DNA from 2 places in the Massilia sp. W12 genome. Region 1 is predicted to be linked to the other one. Evidence: predicted binding sites of a transcription regulator. Region 1 holds the regulator's gene; the other holds the start of a gene.
What was found. The regulator FliA, encoded in region 1, starts transcription of late flagellar genes. The targets are predictions, from matches to a motif close to CTAAAGTTTNNNNNNNNNNNGCCGNTA.
Positions count from the first base shown of each region.

Region 2: the regulator FliA is predicted to act here: its motif matches at 1,519-1,545, upstream of fliD (flagellar filament capping protein FliD).

Region 1 covers NZ_CP147776.1:1,487,480-1,490,891, reverse strand. The annotation lists gene V8J88_RS06030 (hypothetical protein) at 1-72, shown strand, start outside; gene motD (flagellar motor protein MotD) at 84-857, opposite strand; gene V8J88_RS06020 (flagellar motor protein) at 861-1,601, opposite strand; gene V8J88_RS06015 (RNA polymerase sigma factor FliA) at 1,583-2,314, opposite strand; gene V8J88_RS06010 (antiactivator of flagellar biosynthesis FleN protein) at 2,333-3,187, opposite strand; gene flhF (flagellar biosynthesis protein FlhF) at 3,180-3,412, opposite strand, start outside.
Region 2 covers NZ_CP147776.1:2,193,430-2,196,841, reverse strand. The annotation lists gene V8J88_RS08830 (flagellin) at 1-764, shown strand, start outside; gene V8J88_RS08825 (flagellar protein FlaG) at 896-1,312, shown strand; gene fliD (flagellar filament capping protein FliD) at 1,584-3,412, shown strand, end outside.

The sequences.
Region 1 (3,412 bases):
GGCGCGAACTGGCAGCAGTTTTATAACAAACGCCGCAAAAATTCGCTCCTGCTCGATATCCGCAAAGTATGAGGCGGCCCCGCTCAGGGCGCAACGGCGGGCAGCGGGCCGCTGGTCGGCACTTCCACCACCTGATCGGGAATGCCGGTCAAAATTGTGATATTCACGCGCCGGTTACGCGCCCGTCCCTCGGCCTGATTATTATCGGCCACCGGACGGGTGGCGGCGTGTCCCACCGCACTCATGCGCTTTTCATCCACCCCGGCCTCAATAAATAAGCGCACCACGGCGGATGCGCGCGCGCTGGATAATTCCCAATTGGAAGCAAACAGCGCATTCGCAATCGGCAGATTATCGGTGTGCCCCTCGACTTGAATCGCGTGCTCATCCTCGCTCATCACAGTGGCCACCAAACGCAGGGTTTGATCAGACTCCGGCGAAAGACGCGCCTCACCGGGGGCAAACAAGACGCTGGCGTTGATTTCCACACTCACCCCGCGCACGCCCTGAGTGACGCGCACCTTGCCTTCTTTTTCCAGCGGGGCCAAGACTTTTTGCAGATTGCGCGCCATTTGCGTCATGGCGATACGCTCGCGTTTGATCGCTTCAGAGCGCTTGCGGCTGGCGATCTGCTGCGGCGTGATCAGGGGGATGGTATCCGGCCCGGGCTGGCCGGCGCGCGCAGCGCCAAACTCTGAACCCAGCGCGTCGGACAAAATTTTGTACTTGCCTTCATTCACCGAGGAAATCGCATACATCACCACAAAGAAGGCAAACAAGAGCGTAATAAAATCGGCGTAGGACACCAGCCAGCGTTCGCGGTTTTCAGGCGGTTCCTCGGGTTTGCGCCGCGCCATATGCTAGTCTCCCCAATGCGTGACGCGTTCCTCCACCACCCGCGTATTATCGCCGCTGGCGATATCCACAAACACCGACACCATGTGCTCACGCAGCGTGGTTTCGCGCTGCAACAGGGTGCGCAATTTGACGCCAATCGGCAAAAACACCAGATTCGCCAAGCCCACGCCGTAAATCGTGGCGACAAACGCGACGGCGATCCCGCTGCCCAATTTGGACGGTTCGGATAAATTGCCCATCACATGAATCAAGCCCAGCACCGCGCCCATGATGCCGATGGTCGGCGCATAACCGCCGGCGGCTTCCCAGATGCGCACCGCCTGCTGCTCGGCGCTTTCCCAGGCATTGATATCCTCTTCCAGAATCTCACGCAATTTGGCCGGCGCCACCCCGTCCACAATCAGACGCAAACCCTTGGCTTGAAACGGATCTTTGACCGCCTTGGCGTAGCGCTCCAGACTCAACATGCCTTCGCGCCTGGCGACTAAACTCCAGTTGGTCAGCTCACGCCCGATTTCCAGACTGCGATCAGGCGGCGGCTTAAACACCCAGCGCAGCATCAGCAGGCCACGGCGGAAAGCGCGCGGACGGCTTTGCAACAACACCGCCGCCAGCGTGCCGACCACCACCACCAGCATGGCGGTAGGTTGCAGCAAGACGGCAAGCTTGCCGCCTTCGAGCAACTGACCGCCTAACAGCGCAGCCAGGCCGAGCGCTAAGCCGGCTACACTTCCCCAGTCCACTTTTGCTCCCGCAAGGCGGCGCGCAGGCGCGCCACCGCCTGGGTATGCAATTGACTCACGCGCGATTCAGACACGCCCATCACCGCGCCGATTTCCTTCAAATTCAATTCCTGCTCGTAATACAAGCCCATTAAAAGCTTTTCGCGCTCAGGCAAACCGTCAATCGCCTGGATCACCGCCAGCCGGAAATCATCCTGCAACAGACTTTGCAAAGGGTCGCTGCCCTCGTCCACCAGATGGCGGTCAAGGAAATTGTCGCTGCCCTCACCATCATGGAAATCTTCGTAATACACCAGCTGATGGCCGCCGCTGTCGGACAGCATCTCCTGATATTCGGAAAGGGAAATTTTGAGCATCTTGGCGACTTCAGATTCGCTCGGCGGGTGGCCTAAACGCTGCTGCAAAATACTCATTGCTTCCTCGATCTTGCGCATATTCTGCCGCACGCTTCTGGGCATCCAGTCGCTGCTGCGCAACTCATCGAGCATAGCGCCCCGGATGCGCAACACGGCATAGGTTTCAAATTGGGCCCCGTGGGTCTCTTCATAGCGGCCAATGGCGTCTAACAGACCCATCATGCCCGCCTGGATCAAATCATCCACTTCGACGCTGGGCGGCAGCTTCGCCTTCATTTGATGGGCGAGCTTTTTGACCAGCGGCGCATGCATCTCCAGCAGGTGATCTTTTTCCGTTTTCCCTTTGGCCGTGTACATGTTTTATGGTTGTGGCTATCAAGTTCCGGCAAGCCTTGCGGAAAACGCCCCGCCCCGCTCGCCAGCCATCTGCGGCCATCCTGGAACCACACGCAGGCGGCCTGCCAAACGGCGATAAGCAACCGATGCCCCCGCCAAGGGAAAAGCATCGATCACCGCCTTGCCCAGGCGCGCCGCACGATAGACATATTCATCAGCAGGCACACTGCCCATTGATTTCAATTCCACCGCCAGATACCGGCTCGCTGCCCGGGCCATATTATCGTATACCAGTTTTGCTTCGCTTTCACTGGCGCCCGTCACCAGTATACCGAAAGGACGGCGGCCAAGGGTAAGACTGATGCTTTTGATCAATGCATAGCCGGCTTTTATTGAACGCGCGCTGTTGGATACCTGCAGCACGATCTCATTTTCAGCCATGGCTGGCAAGGCAAAACCGCAGGCCGGATCAAATTCCGCCTCCAGCACCAGTACGCTGGCGCGTTTGCACAGAGTGGAAAAGGCTTGATTCAAGGCTTGTCTGGCCGCCGGCAGCAGGCGGCGCGGGTTGATGCTGTGCGGCGCCAGCGTCGCCACTTGAAAGCCTTGCGGCGCCTGGCGCAGCATTTGATCCAGCTCGCACGCGTGTTGCGCCAGATCGGACAGCGCCGGGCCTTGCGCCAGACCGAGCCGGTTGGCCACGCTGCGGCTATGGCAACATGTGTCGAGCAAAACCACATCGGTGCCGGTGTCTGAGAGCGAGGCGCAGAGATTGACCAGCATCGCGCTGCGGTCTTCCTGATCAGTGGCGGAAAGAAAAGTGACAATCCGTGGCCGCGCCCCGGCCAGCATGCGGCGCAGGCCCTCGGCCTGATCGAAATCGAAATTAGCCAAGGCGCACCTCCATCGAGCGATTGTCCTCACGCTGCCGCGCCATCGCCATCACCAGCGGCAATTCAGCATCTTGCAGCTGATTGGCGCTGTTGTTATTGCGCAATGCGCGGTCAAGCAGGAATTGACGTTCAGCCAGGTGCAGGTCTTCCGGCACACGCTGGCCGTTAGCGACGTAATACAACAACAATTTGTGACGGATCACCACATCCAGCGCATTGCCAATGG
Region 2 (3,412 bases), 710 kb from region 1:
CCGAAACCAAAACCCAGTTGAGCTTCACCGCAGGTGAATCTTATTCTCTGGCGATCACCTCGGACAACGCAACTGCGGCCAACGTGTCCTTTGCTGTGACCTCCAACACCAGCGGCGGTCTGGCTGCTGCAGTGTCGGCGATCAATGACGCTTCTTCCAAAACCGGCGTGTCGGCCAAGATCAATGACGCCAGCAACGGCATCATCCTGACCAACTCCACCGGCAATAACATCTCGATTCAGAATAACAGCACGAACGCAACCGCTTCGTTTGACAATCAAAACCTGGCGGCGGATGGCACGAATCAGGGCGCGGCTTACACCGTGGCCGGCGGCGCGACCAACTCCACCACCTCGATCGGTTACGTGCGTTTGAATTCTGACAAGGGTTTTGCTGTGGGCGGCACGATTACTGCAACTGACTTCACCGGCGCTTCCGCCACCCTCAACACGATCTCGACGGTTGACGTCTCAACCGTGTCCGGCGCTCAAGCCGCACTGAAGATTGTGGACTCCGGTTTGGCGGCAGTGAATGGCCAGCGCGCTACCTACGGCGCATTGCAATCACGTTTTGAAAGCGCGGTTGTGAGTGTGCAAACCACGTCTGAAAACCTGTCTGCATCGCGCAGCCGGATTCAGGATACTGACTTCGCCTCGGAAACAGCAAAACTGACCCGTGGCCAGATCCTGCAGCAGGCCGGTACAGCGATGTTGGCGCAGGCCAACTCTCTGCCCAACGGCGTATTGTCGCTGTTGCGCGGTTAATCGGCGCAAACCGGCGGCGCGGCCTTGGGCGGCGGCGCCGGATAAACGTCGAAAGACGCGGATTACTCAAGTTGAAGGGTTCCCTGGCCGGACTGGTTCCGTCCGGGGAATTTTCGCGAAGGATGTAGATCATGAATATCCAATCGATAGGCGCAAATGCTCAGCCGAGGCAGGTGTATGCCGAACGCAATGAGCGCGCTGGCGCTCCGCCGCAGGCCACAACCCAGCCTGCTGCCAGCAATGCGTCGAATGCGGTGGAAGAAAAATACGCCGCCACCCCGGCTGACAGCAACAAGGCGGTAGAAAAAAACAAGTCGGCGATTGCGCCGGAAAAGTTGAACGAGGCTGTCAAAAATATCAATAAGCAGTTGCAGTCGCTGGCTCAGGATATTGAATTTAAAATTGACGATGACACCAACATCACCGTGATCAAGGTGGTGGACCGCAAGACCAAGGAAATATTACGCCAGATTCCTTCTGATGAAGCACTGGAAATCGCCAAGGCTTTGGACAATGTGCATGGTTTATTGATTAAGCAAAAAGCCTGAACTCCGCCTGACGCGCTCGCGTTGGCAAACGCCTTGACTGCATGCTTTGCGCCTGCAGAGGCGCTTCTTTACGCCCGATTTTCCTCTTTTCACCTCTTTTTTCCACATTTAGCGCTCAGGCGGAGGCCTGACTCTGTCTTTTGCACAATAAATCGTCTATAACGCAAAAAGCAGTCAAGAAAAGGAAAAAGCAGGCTTTCTCCCCTCTAAAGTCAGGTTTGCCAATGCCGATAATCCACAATAATGAAGCATTCTGAAACAGGAGATTGAAGTGGGCATTTCTTCCCCCGGCATTGGCTCCGGCCTCGACATCAACGGCTTGATTTCCAAGCTGATGGCGGTCGAGGCTCAGCCCCTCAAAGAGCTCGATGCCAAGGAAACCGCCTTGCAGGGCAAGATCAGCGCCCTTGGCAGCTTGAACGGCGCCGTCACCAGCCTGCAATCTTCCTTGAGCAGTTTATCAAATCAGGCGACCTATCAATCGGTCTCCGCCAACGCCAGCGACAGCGCGGTGTTGAGCGCGAGCGCGACCAGTAAAGCAGTGGCCGGCTCTTACGCCATCAATGTCAAACAAATGGCGCAGTCGCAAGCCCTGGCCACCGCCGGCAAAGCCAGCACAACAGCGGCGATTGGCGGCGGCGGCAGCACCACCCTCACCTTCCGCTTCGGCACAGTTTCCGGCGGTGTGTTTGGCATTGCTGGCAGCAATCTGTCAGCCACGGTGGCCAGCAATGGCATTGCCGACGGTTCTTTGAGTTTGAACGGCGTGGCCATCAGTACTGACAGCAACACCAAGAGCGCGAAAGCGCTGGCGGCGGCGATTAACGCAAAATCCAGCACCAGCGGAGTAACCGCCACCGCCTCCACCACCGCCACCAGCGCGACGCTGTTTGGAAACAGCGGGGCCAGTACATTCGGCGATATCGACACCAGCGGCAGCGGCACTTACAGTCTGAGCGTGGGCGGGGTGGAAATCGCCAGCCAGGCCAGCGGCGTGGGCGCCGGCAGCGGCGTCACAGCGGCCAGCCTGGACGCCACCCTGGCGGGCACAAATGCCGTCACGAATGCGCTGGCGGCGGCGAATATCACTTTCAGCGGCAACGCCGCTGACGGCAGCTTGCAATTTTTCAGCGCCGAGGGCGCAAATCTGACGGTGGCGGAAACAATCTCGGGCACAGTCACCGGCGGCATCGGCAACAGCGGCAGCGCCAACAGCGGCTCCACAGTCACCACCACCGCCAGCGTGACGCTGGCGTCCAGCAGCGCCACGCCGATCACGGTGGCCGGCAATGACGCCACGCTGGCGGGTCTGGTCGCGGGCGCCGCCGGCAGCTATATCGGCAGCAGCTTTGCCGCCGACGCGAATCAAAGCATTGGCACGGTGACGATTGATTCAAGCAATAATTCACTGCAGGGTATCCGCGACGCCATCAACAAGGCCAATATCGGTGTTTCTGCTTCGATTATTTCGGATGGTTCCGGCAGCAATCCCTATCATCTGGTGATTTCCTCGACCAAGAGCGGGGCCAGTTCCACCTTGAAAATCGATGTTGGCGGCAGCAGCCCGGACGCCACAATTTCTGATTTGCTCAGTTATGACGCGGGCGGCACGCAAAAATTGAATCAAATTTCCGCCGCGCAAAGCACGAAGTTGACAGTCAACGGCATTGAGGTCAGCAGCAACAGCAATACCGTGACGGATGCGATTCAGGGGGTCAGTCTGACGGTGAGCAAGACCGGGACTTCCAATTTGACCGTGGCGCGCGATACCGGCGGCGTAAAAAGCGGGGTGCAAGCCTTTGTCAAAGCGTATAACGAGTTCAACACCACGGTTAAAAGCCTGATTTCCTATGATCCGGCGACCAAGAAAGCCGGCCCGCTGCTGGGCGACTCGACTGCGCAGTTAATTCAGACCCAGGTCAAAAAGCAGTTATCGACCGCAATTCCGGGTTTGAGCGGGAGTTTGTCGAATCTGTCGCAAATCGGCATCGCCTTCCAAAAAGATGGCAGCCTGTCCCTGGATTCGGCCAAGCTCAGCTCAGCCATGAGCAGCAATTATGAAGACATCATCGGCTTGTTTGCGGCAATCGGCGACGCCAG